DNA from 2 places in the Butyricimonas hominis genome. Region 1 is predicted to be linked to the other one. Evidence: riboswitches for the same ligand, from Rfam matches in the RefSeq annotation. Region 1 holds a riboswitch; the other holds the start of a gene.
The links. A riboswitch is a leader RNA that binds a small molecule or an ion and turns the genes downstream of it on or off. The one in region 1 is predicted to bind cobalamin.
Positions count from the first base shown of each region.

Region 2: it holds a riboswitch for cobalamin, as region 1 does, so the genes downstream of both, H8S64_RS00735 (PKD domain-containing protein) here and H8S64_RS00340 (ABC transporter substrate-binding protein) in region 1, are expected to answer to the same signal.

Region 1 is NZ_JACOOH010000001.1:83,940-92,895, forward strand. It holds gene cbiD (cobalt-precorrin-5B (C(1))-methyltransferase CbiD) at 1-1,421, shown strand, start outside; gene H8S64_RS00325 (hypothetical protein) at 1,554-1,769, shown strand; gene H8S64_RS00330 (ABC transporter ATP-binding protein) at 1,734-2,741, opposite strand; gene H8S64_RS00335 (iron chelate uptake ABC transporter family permease subunit) at 2,774-3,817, opposite strand; gene H8S64_RS00340 (ABC transporter substrate-binding protein) at 3,824-4,978, opposite strand; cobalamin riboswitch at 5,000-5,194, opposite strand; gene cobI (precorrin-2 C(20)-methyltransferase) at 5,380-6,096, shown strand; gene H8S64_RS00350 (BamA/TamA family outer membrane protein) at 6,185-7,330, shown strand; gene H8S64_RS00355 (phosphoethanolamine transferase family protein) at 7,347-8,956, shown strand, end outside.
Region 2 is NZ_JACOOH010000001.1:195,026-203,981, reverse strand. It holds gene H8S64_RS00760 (TrkH family potassium uptake protein) at 1-285, shown strand, start outside; gene H8S64_RS00755 (potassium channel family protein) at 456-1,124, shown strand; gene H8S64_RS00750 (ABC transporter substrate-binding protein) at 1,125-1,922, opposite strand; gene H8S64_RS00745 (anaerobic ribonucleoside-triphosphate reductase activating protein) at 1,968-2,594, opposite strand; gene H8S64_RS00740 (ribonucleoside triphosphate reductase) at 2,585-4,726, opposite strand; cobalamin riboswitch at 4,825-5,009, opposite strand; gene H8S64_RS00735 (PKD domain-containing protein) at 5,275-6,237, opposite strand; cobalamin riboswitch at 6,400-6,608, opposite strand; gene H8S64_RS00730 (hypothetical protein) at 6,895-7,650, opposite strand; gene H8S64_RS00725 (DUF5074 domain-containing protein) at 7,663-8,956, opposite strand, start outside.

The DNA of each region.
Region 1 (8,956 bases):
ACCACATCCGCAACCTACTCGCCCTTACCGGGGTACAAACCATCGGCAAGATGCGCCGCTATTGGGAAAAGACACCTTGCTGGTTCCGCGTACTCGACCGGGAACAATCACTCGACCTCGCACTTCGGGCAGGCTTCCCCCGGGAAAGATTACTCTTCTGGCAGGATAAACAGGACGAGGCGGCTCTATTCCGGGAGATTCAACCGGACGCCATCATCACCAAAGAGAGCGGAGAATCGGGTTTCTACTCCGAGAAGATTACAGCGGCAAAAGCCCTCGGCATCCCCGTGCTCGTCATTCGCCGTCCCGCGTTACCCGAAAGTTTTTACACCGTAAACGGGGAACACGGGCTACGCTACCGGGTGGAACGACTCGTGCCGGGATTCTTCCCCTTGCGAAGCGGATTCACGACAGGCTCCTGCGCCACAGCCGCCACGGTAGCCGCCCTGCAAGGACTCCTCACGGGCGAACCGCAACAGCAATCGACAATCACCCTCCCCAACGGTGAAACTATCACCTTTCCCGTTGCCTCCTGCACGTTTGCCCCGAACTCCTGCACTTGTGGCATTACCAAAGACGCGGGAGATGACCCGGACGTCACGAACGGCTACACGATATACACGGAAATTACCCCGTCCGCCACTCCCGGCGTCCATTTTCTACAAGGCGAAGGAGTCGGCACCGTCACGCTTCCCGGTTTGGGCATACCCGTGGGGGAACCAGCCATCAATACCACTCCCCGTACCATGATGACCCGGGAAGCGGAACGCCTGCTCCGGGAGCATAAGGATATACTCGGCATCAACATCCGTATCTCCGTACCCGGCGGCAGGGAACTCGCCACCAAGACATTCAATCCCCGCCTCGGCATCACGGGCGGTATTTCCATCATCGGCACCTCCGGAGTAGTACGCCCTTTCTCCTCGGAAGCCTTCGTCAACAGCATCCGCAAAGAAATACAGGTAGCCAAAGCCCTTGGCTGTAACCACATCGTCATCAACTCCGGCGCCAAGAGCGAAAAGACACTCCGTTCCCGCTTCCCCGAACTGCCCGACCAAGCCTTTATCCACTACGGCAACTTCATCGGCGAAACCCTCAAACTGGCAGAAACCGAGTCCATCCCCTCCGTCACCATGGGCATCATGATAGGCAAAGCCGTCAAACTCGCCGAGGGCAACCTCGACACGCATAGCAAACACGTCGTCATGAACAAAGCCTTCATCACCCGCCTCGCCGCCGAAAGCCAATGCCCCCCTTCATCCATAGCCCGCATTGCCGACATCACCCTCGCCCGCGAACTATGGGACATCTTTGCCCACACCCCCGCTTTCTTCGATACCCTCGTGCAACATTGCTACACCCAATGCCTTCCCCTGCTCTCGCGGACACGTTTAGAGATTATTCTTATTCCGGAAGAATAAGTCCGTCAAAAGATTAAGCAATCAGCAACGAGGACAGGGCGAAAAGCGTTTTGACGCATTTGCCCTGCAACGAGAAAATCAAGTGATTAGATTATCAAAATAATTGCGTATCTTTGCCGAAAATAAATTATAATGAAAAACAAAACCAAAATTACTCGGGAAGACTACTTGAAAGCAACGAGGAAAGCCCGAAGGGAAGAAGAGATACGGGAGCATCTCCATCCCGTGAACATCAGCAGGGTTCACAAATCAAAGAAAGTTTACAACCGCAAAAGAAGCAAGGCGGCTCTGAATAAGGAGTTGCCTTATTTTTTACCCTTCCGGCAAGACAGCAGGCATAGCGCTTAACAACTCTTCAATCGTCTGCACCTCTATCACGGGCTTTCCCGGCACGTTAATCCTGAAACCCGAAGTTGTCAAATCACCCGTTTCCACGTACACCTCCGACTCCACGTTCCGGTTAGCCAACATTCCGTTACGCTGCAACGCCTTCCGCACCATGGCATACTTTTGCCCGTGTCCCTGCAACCGCACGCGCGAAGTATATTGATTCTCTATCCGGAACAACCCCGTTTCCATATCAAAAACAATCCCCTTACGGGCAAAAAAACTACTCAGATGTCCCTCCAACGCCAAATCTTCCGGTGTGCCTATCGTGATGCCGTGTTGCTTATCCATCAGCCATATCTTGTCGGCAATCTGCAAGGCGAGTTCCAAATCGTGCGTCGAAAGAAATATCGTCTTCCCGGTTTCCCGTGTCAACTGGTGAAGCAACTGCATAATCTCCACCTTACTCGGGAAATCCAAAAATGCCGTCGGCTCATCCAAAAATATCACGGGTGTCTGTTGTGCCAACGCTTTCGCTATCATCACCTTCTGCCGCTCCCCGTCACTCAGCGTGTGTACCATACGGGAAGCCAGATTCTCAATCTTCACCAGCGCTATCGACTCCTCCACTATCCGGCTGTCCTCCTTGTCAAGCGTTCCCCAGAAACCGGTATACGGACTTCTTCCCATCCCTATCAACTCCCGGGCACTCATGTTGCGCACGTCGCATTTCTCGGTCAGCACCACGCCTATCGTCTTCGACAACTCCTTGTCTGAATAAGTACCGAGTTCCCGCCCCATAATAAAAATCTCCCCTCCCAACTTCGGTTGAAACGCCGACAAGGTGCGCAAAAGCGTGGACTTCCCCACCCCATTCGCCCCCAAAAGACAAGTCAACTCCCCCCCGTTTATCTCCGTGCAAATCCCTTGAGCCACCACCTTCGTGTCGCTCTTACCCCTGTACCCGATAGAAAGATTTACCAAACGAACCATAACCCAAATTTAAAATCACAAATCGTAAATCATTAAATTTCCACCTCATTCCTCTTCCGTTTCCCGAACAACACCGACGCCACCACCGGCGCCCCGACCAATGCCGTCACCGAATTCACGGGCAAAGCCCCCTCGAACCCCGGCAAACGGGCTATCAGATTACAAAGCAACGCCAGCGAGGCCCCCACCAGCATCGAGGTCGGCATCAATATCCGGTGGTCCGAAGTCTGGAATATCGTGCGACACAAGTGAGGCACCGCCAACCCCAAAAAGATAATCGGACCACAATAAGCCGTGACAATCGCAGTCAACACCCCGGAGCAAGTAATCACCCACACCCGGGCACGATTAATATTCAGTCCCAGATTACGGGCGTACCCGTCCCCCAGCATCAACAGATTCAACGGCTTAATCAACAAAAAAGACAGCGGGATAATCACCGCCATAATCGTCACAAACAACATCATCTGGTTCCCCGAAACCCGGGCGAAACTACCTAATCCCCAAATCACGTACGCCTTGATATCCTCCTCCACGCTGAAAAACTTCAGTACCCCGATAACGGCATTCGCGATATACCCTATCATCACCCCGATAATCAAGAGAGTAACACTCCCCCGTATCTTCCGGGAAGCGAAAACGATTAATCCCATCACGGACAACGCCCCCACGATAGCCGCGACAGACAGCGCCACCTCCCCGATAAATCCCAGACGACTCAAGGCCACTCCCCCCAGTTTACCGGACAACAACACCACGAAAGCCACCCCCAGACTCGCCCCCGAACTGATACCCAGCACGGAAGGTCCCGCCAACGGATTACGGAAAATAGTCTGCATCTGCAACCCGCTGATAGAAAGTCCCGCGCCCGCCACCAACGCCGTCAACGCCTGCGGCAACCGGGACTTCAAAATTATATTCTGCCAAGCCACCGGTTCCTCCCCGCTACCCGTCAGCACGTTCCAAACCGATGAAAACGGGATAGCCACCGAGCCCAACAACATATTCAATAACAAGAACACCACGATAGACACCGTGATAAAAAACATCCATATCGTATTTCTCCCTCGTCCCATGCACTCTTATTTATTAAGCAAATCGTAATACACCGGTTCATGGTCGGGCAACACACCCGGGTGAAACACCCGAATCATATCGGCAAGCACCACCTCCGGTTCTGCGGGCATACTCTCGTAAAACGGCTTCTCCCGCATGTTACAATAAATGACACGTTTATCCTTAAAAGCCTTGAAATCAGCGTAACGCTCGTCTTGCGCCTTCAACGCCGCATAACAATACTCCCCGGCAAAACTATTCGCGATTCTCCAGTAGTCGGCACTCTCCGCCTGATTGTACACCGTCTCGAAATCCAACGTCACCCCACCCGAACGGGGGTCGTCTTTCAAGAAATAATCCGCACCCGCGTCATGGAAAAGCTGTGCCAGAAAACTCTTTCCCCCCACGGCATACCACACTCCGCCTCTCAACTCCCCGCTAAATACCACGGGACGACGTTCCACGTCACCGACCATCGCTTTCAACGAATTATACCGGTTCTCTATCCGGTCAAATTCCACCCCCGCCTTATCCTCCATTCCCAGCAACAACCCCACGAACTTAATCCATTCCGCCTGCCCGAGAGGAGTCATCTCCTTGTACCCGAGATGCGGCACCAGAGGAATCCCGATATCTTTCACGGCATCATACCCCCCGCGTTTAAAAGGCGAAATCAGCATCAGGTCGGGATTCAGGCTCATGATAATCTCGTTATCAAAATTCCCCTCTATCCCGATACGGCGAGTCTTCCCCTCGTCCACCCGCTTCTGCATCTCCCCGTTAAAAAGGAAACGGGTACTCGTGATACCCACCACCCGGTCCGTTGCGTCCAGTTTGATAAAATTAGACAACTGCAAAGAAGTCATGCACACCACGCTCCGCACCGGAACCTCCACCACGGGCACCCCCGCCGGGGTTTGCACCTTCTTCCTCCGGGGAATCAAAGCGTACTGGTAACACGTGTGGCTACTCTCCTGCGGGTCTTTGACATTCAACACGGCATACCCGTCCCGGTACTCCAACCAAAACCCTTTAGCGTATTTAATCCGAACCCGGGGAATCGAATCGCTCCCCGCCTGAACGGTCTGTTTCTCGACCGACTTCTTACTCGTTTTCGACTTGCAGCAACAAAACACTCCGCAAGCACACAAAATACACAATAAACGTACTAATCCATTCATCTCTTTTCCTCCGAAAGTATTAATCATTCGTGTCATCTGGCAGGTTTTCTGGCTTGTCATCTTTTCTCCTTCCCGGATTCCAATCCAGTGGCTTTATAGAAAAAATCTGCCCACCCTCGAGGCAGGAAACGACTTTACAGCTGCGGGGACAGCCCCGGAATTTCACCGGATTCCCTTTTCTTCCAACACGGAAGCACCAAGACGCCTGCAAATATATAAATATTATTTTGAGCGTATCCGTTTTTTAACGACTTTTGCACCCGAAATCAGTTCAAAAGGTCCATAAAGTCCATAAGGTCCATAAAGTCGTAAAGTCCCAAACACCAGAAACATCACGACAACTTCGAGAACTGACCTTATGGACCTTATAGACTTTACGGACTTTATAGACTTAATAGACTATGAAAGTAATCAGCATCTCCCTCGGTCCGGGCAATCCGGAGTTAATAACGGTCAAGGCATTAAAAGCCTTGCAGGAAGTTGACGTAATCTATTGCCCCGGTACGAAAAGCAAAGAAGGGACTTTCAAATCATACTCCCGGGACATCATCCTGTCCCTACCCGTCGAGGCTAGTAAAATCCGAGTCTTCCACGTCCCGATGTCCAAAGACCGCACGTTTGCCAACCGGGCTTACGATGAACTCTGCCTCGAAATCGCGGCACGGATTGCCGAGGGGAAAACGGTTGCCGTCACTGCCGAAGGCGATTCCGGCTTCTACTCTTCCGGCAACTACATGTTCGAGAAACTCGCCTCCATGCACATCCCCACCTCCGTCATTGCCGGAGTACCCGCGTTCATCGCCGCGGGAGCGGTATCGGGACTTCATATCGTGAAACAAGAAGAAAAACTCATCGTCCTACCGGGTAAAACAACGCTGGAAGAACTTCACGAACTCACCACCACGAACCACGTTATCGTCATCATGAAATTATCGCAATGCACCGATACCGTCCACGAATTCATCCGTCAACACCCGGATGCCGAATACCACTATTACCAAAACGTGGGTACCGCGAACGAACAACATGAAACCGACCGGAACGCCCTCGTGGAAATCGAATTCCCTTACTTTTCCCTAATGATTATACGACCTGCCAAAAGAATCTCTGTCGGCTAACCCAACAATTGGCACAAATATTGCGTACAAGGAAATCACGAGATGAATGATTGTTTAATCTATGCTAATTTAACTTTATCAATCTGAAATGATTCGACATACACTATATATCGCGTTATTATGCGTCCTGTCGCTTTCCGCCAACGGGCAAGACACGGTCACCGTTGACACCACACCCGTGAAGACCGGATTCTTCCATCGGTTCTACCGTTATTTCGCGGACGCCAACAAAGAGAAAGCCGAAAAGCGATTCGACTTCTCTATTATCGGGGGACCGCATTTTTCGAGCGACACCAAACTGGGGCTCGGACTCGTGGCATCCGGGCTGTACCGTATCGACCGGCACGACAAAACCATATCCCCCTCCAACGTCGCCATCTACGGGGACATCACCACCACGGGTTTCTACCTGCTGGGAATCCGGAACAATAGCATCTTCCCGCGTGACCGTTTCCGGCTCAACGCCAACATGTACTTCTTCTCCTTCCCCAGCGAATTCTGGGGCATCGGTTATGAAGCCGGCAGACATGAAGACCGCAAAACCGAATATAAACGACTGGAACAACAAGTCAAACTCGAACTCCTGTGGCGTCTGGCTCCCAACCTCTACGTGGGTCCCAACCTCATGTTCCGCAACGTGAACGCGAAAGATTTCGACGACATCAGCTTCCTCAACGGGGCACCCAAGAACGTCACCACCTTCGGACCCGGAATCATCATCTCGTATGACTCGAGAGATTTTATCCCGAACCCTTACAAGGGAATCTACGTACAACTGGAGCAACAGTTCTTTCCCGGCTTCCTCGGTAACGATCAGGATTTCAAGCGTACCAGCTTCGACTTCCGGTATTATCACAAAGCGTGGAAAGGAGCTATCGTTGCCACGCAATTACAAGGAATATTCAACTACGGGGACACCCCGTGGAGTATGGTTGCCCTGATGGGCGGTTCGTACAGCATGAGAGGTTACTACGAGGGTCGCTACCGGGACAATGACCTGATACAGGCGCAAGTAGAACTCCGTCAAAAAATATACAACCGCCACGGCATAACCGCGTGGGCAGGTGCCGGAAACGTGTTTCCGGACATGGACAAGTTTAAATGGAGCCACACCCTGCCCACTTATGGCATCGGCTACCGTTGGGAATTTAAAAACAGAATTAACGTAAGATTGGATTATGGTATCGGCAAAGGCGTCAAAGCATTCTACTTCAATATTAACGAGGCTTTCTAAAGGACTTGTCAACTTCGTGAAAAAGAGCAAAACCCTGTTCTGGCTCTTCATCGTGTTGAACCTTGTCCCCAACTTCTGCCTGATATTCACGGAACCTCTCTCCGCGATCGGGAAGATCATACTGGTCCTTGTTCCCTTGAGCATCTACATGATCGTCTTCTCGCTCTTCAAACGGGCGGGACTCATGCAACTCATACTCATCCCCGTGCTTATCCTGCACGCGTTCCAACTCGTGCTATTCTACCTCTTCGGGGAATCCGTCATTGCCGTGGACATGTTCCTGAACCTGCCCACCACGAACGCATCCGAGGCGGGCGAACTGCTGGGCAACATCTGGCCCTCCATTATCATCGTGTGCGTCCTCTACATCCCGGTCATCGTGCTGGCTTCCATCGCGGTCCATCACAAGGTAGTCCGCCCTGCCGCTTTTCGCCGGAAAATGATCACGTGGGGACTCGTGTTACTCATCATCGGCTCCGGTCTTACCGCTTACGAGAAAAGACGGGACAACACCTACGAGGTAAAAACAGACCTCTACCCGGCGAACGTGATGTACAACTTCTACTTTGCCTGCAAGAAATGGAACCGCAGCATGGATTACCCCGTCACCTCCAAGGACTTCACGTTCCGCGCCACACGGGATACCGCCCATGAACGCCGGGAAATATACGTCCTCGTCATCGGGGAAGCCGGACGTGCCGAGAATTGGAGCTTGTGGGGCTATGAACGGGAAACCAACCCGAAGTTGAAAAACGAGGCTAACCTAGTCCTGTACAAAGACGCTATCACGCAATCGAATACCACGCACAAAAGCGTGCCTCTCATCCTGTCTGCCGCCGACGCCTGTCATTACGAGCGCCTGTACACCCAAAAAAGTGTAGTGACCGCATTCAAGGAAGCCGGATTCAAGACCGTGTTCCTTTCCAACCAAGTACCGAACCGCTCGTTTACCGACTATTTCGGCGAGGAAGCTGATTATTACAAAAACATCCGCCCCACCGAGGACGGCGGTTTAATCACGCTCAACAATTACGACGAAGCCATGTTACCTTTCATGCAGCATTATATCGACTCGCTGGCAAACGACAACCTCCTCATCGTGTTCCACACTTACGGTTCACACTTCAATTACAAGGAACGCTACCCGGAAGAGTTCGCTCACTTTACCCCGGCTGACGCCACCGAAATCGAATACAAAAACAAGGCACAACTCGTCAACGCCTACAATAACAGTATCATTTACACGGATCATTTCCTGCACAACGTGATCGAGATATTACGCGCCTCCGGCAGCGACGCCACCATGATTTACTCCCCCGACCACGGGGAAGACCTGCTCGACGACAGCCGGAAACGCTTCCTGCACGCCTCGCCGATCCCAACCTATTATCAGCTACATATCCCGTTCATGATCTGGTTCTCGGACAATTACATCGAGGCACGTCCCAATTTCTATCAAGTGGCACGCTACAACAGCAACGCACCCGTTGCCACGAACCATATTTTCCATACCCTGCTGAACCTTGCCGAGATCAACACCTCGCACTTCGAGCCGGAATTTTCGCTAATCAACCCGGTTTTCAAACGACAACCGCGTATGTACCTCGGTGATCACGATAACCCTAT
Region 2 (8,956 bases), 110 kb from region 1:
TCCGTGATAGTGCTTTCCATCCTTTGGATTATTCTGGGTACATTCGCTATTATCATCTTGGAACCGACAGCCACGATAACTCAAGCCGTGTTCGAGATCGTTTCCGCCTTGGGTACGGTAGGATTGACCATGGATCTGACTCCGCATCTGAGTGTTGCGGGCAAACTGATCGTCAGCCTCACGATGTTCGTCGGTCGTGTCGGTTTGCTCACCCTTCTGGCTTGCTTTATCCGCAGGCAGGAAGTGAAACTGTACACTTATCCGGACGACACGGTAATACTTTAATAATTGAAAATTGAAAGTTGAAAATTGAAAATGATTAGAGTAGGACGTGAATAATAATTTGGACAGATAATATAAATGGAAAAGGTAATGATATATAATAACGAATTGAATCTCGGAAATGGAAAATATGTTTTTCATTTTCAATTTTCAATTCTCAATTTTCAATTATTATGAAGTGTATTGTATTTGGACTGGGAAATTTCGGGCTTGCTCTGTCACAACGGTTGACAAAGCGGGGGAATGAAGTATTGGGCGTCGATTCGGATATTAGTAAGATCAATTTGTACAAGGAATCGATCACGAACACTGTAGCGTTGGACGTGAAGAATGCCCAAGCGTTGCAGACCTTGCCGTTGCTGGACGTGGATGTAGTGTTCGTGGTATTCGGTAAGGATTTTGGAACCTCGTTATTCGTGATAGCGCTGTTGAAGCAGTTTGGGGTGAAGCGTATCGTAGCCCGTTCCATCTCTCCCGTGCACAAGGTGATTTTAACGTCTATGGGAATCACGGAAATCGTAAACCCCGAGTGGGAATATGCCGATTTCTTTGCCACGAAAGTGGAGTTGGGTACGACAATTGATTCTTACGTGGTGGACGACGACCATTTAATTATCGAGTGGGAAGTACATTCCACTTTCGTGGGACGAAAGTTAGAGGATGCCAATTTCGAGGAAGAGTTCGGGTTAAAGCTGGTAGCGTTAAAGCGTTACGATGCTAAGGCCGGTAAAACGCTGGTCATGGACAATCCTCCTGCCGACCTTGTGTTCACGACAAAAGACGTGTTCGTGCTTTTCGGTCAGCCGAAGAATTTCCGTAAGCTCGGGATACAAATTGCCTGATCAATACAGTAGTTTGATCAACTCTTCTACCGTCTCCACGAAAGTGATGGGCGTGGGGCTGCAAATGTAGTCGTCAAGCGGGAATAGCTTGTCATTTTTCACGGCATTGAGGCTATTGATCTCTTTCCATTTGGAAATCTCGTTTTCGCCCACGATGCCCATGCCGACGATGAAAATGATATCCGGGTTTTGGAGAAGAACAAATTCTTTGGATATCATAGCATTGTCGAGGTCTTTGGCGATATTTATCCCACCGGTTTGTTGGATATAGTCGTGCATGAACGATCCGGGCAGGGCGGTATACAACGGGTCGCATCCGATCTCCATGAATACCTTGGGATATCTGTCGGAAGGAATGTTTTTCTTGGCTTCTTCCAATCGTGTTTTGCACTCCTGCACGGTGCTTTCCGCTTTTGTCTTCTTATTTGATAATTCTCCCAGAATAATGAATTGCTCGCATATCTCCTCGAAGTTTTTGGGTTGTTCCAGTCGTAGCGTCTTTATACCCATGCGTTCGAGTCCTTCCAGAACTTTAGGCGGAGTAAGTCCTCCGGTGAGAACGATATCGGGACGGAGAGCTACGATCTTCTCCATGTTCACGTTTACGGCATCCGCTACGACGGGAATAGAATCTGCCGGTTCCGTGATGCAAAAACGGGTGCAGCCCACGATGTCCTCGTTTGCTCCTAAAAGATACAGGTTTTGCGTGATGGAGGCGGCAAGCGATACGATACGTTTTTGTGAGTATCCGGTGATTGCCGTGATAAATAATATGGATAATAAAATGAACTTCTGCATAATCTTGATATATAAAATGGGTGTGTAAAAGTAATATTATTTCGTTTATTCGTGTATATATTTATCCAGAATATCCCCGTCCCGGAACTCCTGCATGACATAGTGTGTACCTGAGAATTTTTCCTGTAAGTTTTGGATGTCCTCGGGGCTTTGCACTTGCGGGATAACCGTCGTCCGGAACTGGTATTCCAGTCCGGAGGTTTTGATAATCCGGATGGACTCTTGTATCTTTTCCAGCAACGAGGCTGTCATCGTGTAATTTACCTTTCGGTAGCAGGGGAGCGAGAGGGAGGATTTGATATCCATTGCCACGGCATCTATCCATCGTCCTGCAATCAGTTGTTGTAAAAGCTCCGGATTCGACCCGTTCGTGTCGAGTTTCACGGGTAACCCGAGAGCTTTTATTTTTTGGATAAACGGGAGCAGGTCTTCGTGCAATGTCGGTTCACCCCCGGATATCACCACCCCATCAAGCCACCCTAATCGTTTATCGAGAAAACCGAATATCTCCTCTTCCTTTAAGTCTTGTGTCTGCCGGAGTAATTCCGGCAGTACAAGAGATGGATTGTGGCAGTAACCGCAGCGAAAATTGCAACCTTTCGTGAATATCACTGCGGATACTTTGCCTTCCCAGTCGATTAGGCTTTGTTTGACAAATCCTCCTATTCGCATAGTACGCTTTCTTTTTCCCGGACGCTCTTGTCAAACAGTTTCCGGTCGTCGAACTCGGCTCGTTTCCCGTTGTTCCATTGGCTCACGGGACGCATGTACCCTACTATCCGGCTGTACACTTCCGAGGAAGCCCCGCAACGCGGACATTTGAAATGTTCTCCCGCGATGTACCCGTGCGAGGGGCATATGCTGAACGAGGGCGAGAGCGTGATATAAGGCAGGCGGAAATTTGCCGTTACCTTACGAATCATGTTTTTAGCCGCTTGTGCGGACGTGCGGTGTTCTCCGGTAAACACGTGGAAAACAGTTCCACCCGTGTACAGCGTTTGTAATTTGTCCTGTTGGTCGAGTGCCTCGTACAGGTCGTCCGTGAAGTTCACGGGCAGATGCGTGGAGTTCGTGTAATAAGGATCGGCACCCTGTTTGAATTGTTCTTGGTTGGCAACGATAATATCGGGATATTCGGCCGTGTCGAGCAAAGCGAATCGGTAAGAGGTACTTTCCGCCGGAGTGGCTTCAAGGTTATAGATATTACCGGTTTCATCTTGGAATTGTGCCAGTATATCCCGCATAAAGTGCATCACTTTTTGCGCGAATCCCATCCCGTCCGGGTGTGAAATAGGAACCCCGAGGAAGTTCATGCAACACTCGTTCATGCCGTTGATACCGATCGTCGAGAAATGGTTTTTCCAGAAACACCCGTAACGCTCTTTCACGTAACGCAGGTAATATTTGGAATAAGGATACAGCCCTTTTTCCGTGTAGCGTTCAATAATTTTGCGCTTGATTTCCAGACTTTCCTTGCTGATTTCCATCAAGTGTTGCAGGCGTTGGAAGAAATTCTCTTCCGATGCGGCTTCATATCCCAAGCGGGGCAGGTTGATCGTGACCACACCTACCGATCCGGTCAACGGGTTCGCTGCAAACAAACCGCCGCCCCGTTTCATGAGTTCCCGTTTATCCAGACGAAGGCGACAACACATACTGCGCACGTCATCCGGCTTCATGTCCGAATTCACGAAATTGGAGAAATAAGGAATACCGTATTTTGCTGTCATTTCCCAGATGCCCTCGTACTCCGGGTTATTCCAGTCAAAGTCCGGGGTAATATTGTACGTCGGGATGGGGAACGAGAACAGGCTGCCGGAAGCATCCCCTTCGCTCATCACTTCGGCGAACGCTTTGTTAAGTATCGTCATTTCGGCTTGGAAATCCCCGTACACCTCTTCTTTGATTTCACCCCCGTGCACGATATGTTCGTTTTTCAAGAAATCGGGTACGACGAGATCCATCGTGATATTGGTAAACGGTGTCTGGAATCCTACACGGGTGGGTACGTTCAAGTTGAACAGGAATTCCTGCAAGCATTGTTTCACCTGTTTGTAGTTCAACTTGTCAAAGCGTATGTAGGGGGCGAGGAACGTGTCGAAGTTAGAAAAAGCCTGTGCCCCAGCGGCCTCGCCTTGCATGGTATAGAAGAAATTCACGATTTGTCCGAGAGCCGTGCGAAGGTGCTTTGCCGGGCTGCTTTGCGCTTTCCCCTCCACTCCCCGGAATCCGACGGTAAGTAAATCCTTCAAGTCCCATCCCACGCAATAGACGCTTAGGAATCCCAAGTCGTGGATATGCAACGCCCCGCTTTTGTGCGCTTCCGATACCCGTTCCGGGTAGAGTTGGCTTAGCCAGTAATTGGAGGTGATTTGTGTGGATATATGCTGATTCAATCCTTGCAGCGAGTACGAGGAATTAGCACTCTCTTTTACTCTCCAGTCGCTCAATGACAGGTAATTATCCATTACCTCTATATTTGTCAGTAAGGTCTTCGAGTTTCGGATTTGCTCGTGTTGCTTGCGGTAAAGCAAGTACGTTTTCATCAGTTGCAGGTCGCCGTGTTGGAACAGCACCAGTTCCACGGTGTCCTGTACCTGTTCCACGTGCGGGAGTTCCTTTTCCGGTGTGCTTGCGGCAAGAATTTGCACGACTTTGTCACACAGGGCACGTGCCGTTTTACGATCGGGCTGTCCGATGGCTCTCGTTGCCTTAAAAATAGCTTGTTCAATCTTTTCCGGTTTGAAATCGCAAATTTCCCCGTTGCGTTTCACGATTCTTGAGAACGTGGTTGATGTTTCCATGATTAAAATTTTAATAATTAAAAAAATACTTCGGGGAAAACACGAGAAAAGATCGTGTATGGCAGAGAATTGTCTTTTTCGCTTTTCACCCGAAAGCTCCAATTTATTTGCAATCGGCAGGTCTTCTGACTTACTCTCGCTTTTGAATCTCCTTCCCGTCGACAGCGTGACAGTGGATCATTGATTCAAGCGTTGAATAGAGCTTACAGCTACGGGTATAGTGCGGGATTTTCACCTGCTTCCCTGTTCGTCACCGGAGTGAACCGAATGCATGGCAAATGTATGATAAAATAATTGTATTTCAATAGTGGTTTTCAAATAAAATAATTTCCTTGAAATATATGTGTTGTTAATGCTTTGAATTATAATTTATTATAATAAAAATTGGATAACTTTTTGGATAGATGTGTTTTGTTGTCTTTTTGAATTTGGAAAATTTATAGTCAAATGTGAATAACAACGTAGTACGCTAGTAAGCTTTTTTTTAAATAAAACCCGATTGCTTGAATTTGATTAGCAATCGGGTTTTTCAGAATGATAGTCTATGACTATTTTTTGTTGGGTTCTGCCGCTTGCAATAGACGGGGGATGGGTAGAGTGTTCCTCATCTCCTCATAGTCAATGGGGGACAGAGTCCATGCATCCCAAGAAAGGTCTTCCAAAGGACGATAGATCACGAAAAGGTTGGAATAGTCGAATTCTTCGGCATCCGGAACTACGTTGCCCTGTCCTAGCCAATAACTGGCATAAGCTTCGTATAGCCCTCCTAACCAATAATCTTCCGGATCAACGGGTTTCAAATTATCAAAGTCTTGGGATGAAAGTTCATAGAAGCCGTCAACAAAGTTGTCTTGAGTGATTGTCAAGTTTCCGTTACTTACTTCAATTTTTCCGTCATTATTTCCATCATAGCCAAAACCGATAATATAACTGCCCGATTTAGCAACATAAAGGCGGGGATCTTTTTTCGCGATCGCCCGCAACATATCAATACCTAGAGGTTCTGTCCCTTTTTCCCAGCGATATCCCCATGCGAGAAAGAAAACTTCGTCATCTGCGGGTTCTAGCATATTGGTACCGGTGATCCATTGAATTGCGAGAGCAGAGCGGTTTTCACCTTCCCCTGTCCAGTTTTTTATGTTGGCGAAACGGAATTGACCGTCAGATACGTTGATTGTCAATGTGTCGGCATCGGAACCCACGGAATTGGTCGCCGTGAGGATGATTCGGTATTCTCCGAAATCTTCGGGAGTGAATTTATAAACAGAGTCGGTGGAAACTTGTTCCCCTTCGAGTGTCCAAAGAAGGGCAACGTCCGTGGGATCGAGCAACCTTGCTTTCAATTCGACGGTTTCTTTCGGAAGGCAAGTAGTGATTCCGCTCACGTTAATGATGGAAACTTCCGGTAGGGTAGGAATATAAGGGGGCTCTTGCTCCTTGTCATCACTACATGCGCTAAACAATGAGATCATTAATCCCCACACGATAAATAATAAATACAACTTCTTCATAACTGTTTTTTGAATTAATTTTATATATTAAAAAAGCAATAATTAATTCATACCCAAGTATCCCACGTGGATACAAACATTTCTGTTTGTAGGAAAAAGATGGCGTCAAATATCGACTTGTAAGCGGTACTGGCGTTTATGTTCTCCTTTCCCATTGAACATGAAACATATTAGCTTGTGGCAGGTCTTCTGACTCGTTTCCTTCTCCGGGGCTTCCTTCCCGTCCCTCGTGTCGGGGACAGTGGATAAAGTATGCCCGGGAAGTACAGTGAAACTTACAGCAGGGGATTCTGTTCAGGATTTGCACCTGATTCCCTTTTCATCCCGAAACGCGATTCGCGAATAGGGACACCACTCACTTCCATTATTCTTCGCGAAGATAGAGGAATGATGTTAAAAAGTCAAGTATTTTTGTTTTTTTAAGTTTAGACCTTATTTATAAATCCGAAACTATAGAAGTAGTATAAATGTATGATAAAATAATCGGATTATACAATCGGTTTTCAAATAGAATAGTTTTCTTGGAAAGTGTATCTTGCTGTATTTGTAATTAGTGTGTTATATTTTACTTTAAGAAATTATATGTGCAAAAAAAGAAACGACCGAAAAATAAAATTTTCGGTCGTTTTACAAGTGTATTATCCTGCTATTGCTTTTTTAATTATTGGGTGCGGCTTTCATTAAATCTGGTCTAGGATCTACATTAACTTCTGCGGAGTTAATAGTGGAGAAAGTCCAAGCATCCCAAGAATTTTTTTTCAATTGGCGTTGGTCTACTAGTTCTGTTGAGTATGTATATTGGCTTGGAACGTTGATACCTTCTGCGCCTAACCAGTATGTGGCATAGGTTTCCATCCAGCCTCCCATCCAAAGATCATCCGGATCACTAGGAGTCAGTCCATCAAAACTTTGACCTTCTTCCCAATAGATGCCATTTGTGAAATTTTCTTCAGTTAAAACAACTGTTGAACCTTTACAAATTTTGATAAAGCCGTCGTTATCTCCGTCATAAGCAAATCCTTTTATAACGATACCTCCCCATTGTTCTCCGACAACCACATACAAACGCGGATCTTTTTGAGCAATAGCCATAACCATGTCCATTCCTGTTGGAGTAGGACTATCCCAGTAATATCCCCATGCTAAAAAATGGATTTCATTATCTTGAGGCTTGGTGATATCTTTTGCGTTCACCCATTGGATGGCAAGTATAGAACTATTGCTGCCTGTGCCGGTCCAGTTTTGAATATCACTGATTTTAGTAACAGGCTGAAGGTTTTCAGAAGCTCTTGAAAGAGTTGTGTTGACTTCTGTTAGCTTCTCGTTTTCCGGTAGTGTGTACATGTCTTCGCTACAAGACAAGATAAAACTTGCAAATATGCAAGCGAAAATCAAATTTAAAAGATTTTTCATTGTTTCTGAATTTTAATGTTGAAAATTGTGGGTGAAATATATATTGGCAGGATAATCTAAATAGTTTGCGTAATCTTTACAAAGTCTTGGTGTAATTGTATTTTTATATTTTTTCGTGTATTTATTATAAGTAACAACAATGGTAAAATCAAAAATTGAGATATGGTTGTTGTGCCGTAATCCTCCCCAGCCTTTAAGCGTGTTCAAGAAAACTCTGCCCGTGACAGGATCCACTGCACATGTATTGTATGCTTGAAAATTTTGGGCTTCAAAATAGTCCGGAGAGGCTGGAATATATTGGGTTGCATCAACCATTAGGGCTGTTGTGTCTTTGCTGAAGATGTGGAAGTATATGCTTGGTTTTGTGGCACTCATGTATAGTGTATCCCCCTTGGCGGTAATATGAGGAGCGGCGGCTTGACTACTTGGGGGATTGAGTTTCAATCGTTCTGCGGCTTCTCCAGTTAATTGATTCGAGGCTATGATCTCGTAGGAGTTTGGGTCTACTTTTGAAATTTTACCACTTTCGTCCGATACCCATAATTTGTCATCCGATGATTTGATAATTCCGGATACATTTCCATCGAATTCAATCGTGGTTGTAATTTCTGTTTTGCCTTTTTCAATAACGACTAAGGATTTTTGATTATAGATAGCTGCAAATAATTTTCCGTCTACGACAGCCATTGTATTTTTATGAGCTTTTTCTGTTCCGGCTATTCTTGTCATGGAAAGGTCTGAGGGATGGAAGACACTTATGCTGTTCTCATCTCGTATATATATGTTATCTTCTCCTAAAACAGCGATATGGGTAGGAGAAGTAAATCCTAATTCTGGGGGGAATGAGTAAGAGAATACCTCTTTTAAGGTTTCTGCGTTGAGAATGGTGATTGCTCCGTAATTCATGGAGGCATCATCCCCTTTTTGGGCGATAATATACATCTTGTTATTATGAATGAATAAGTCTTGAGTTAGAGACCATAATCGTTTCCCGTTTTCTCGAAAATAGACATTGTCAGTAATATTACCATCTGGGTTGATGAAAATCAAAGAACCATACGTTCCAATTAGCCCCTCGTTCAGGATGAATGTCCCATTTTTGTATTTTCCTTCAGGGGTTTCTTCTTTGGTGATTTCTTTTACGATAACTTGTACCGATTGAATTTGATTCCCGGCTTCGTTAGTGACTGTTACTTGTAACGTGTATACGCCTACGGCATCAGCCTTGAACACGTAAATAGAGTCGGTGGATACTTCTTGTCCTCCGATAGTCCAAAGGTAAGTGGCGGGTAATTCACTGGTAATA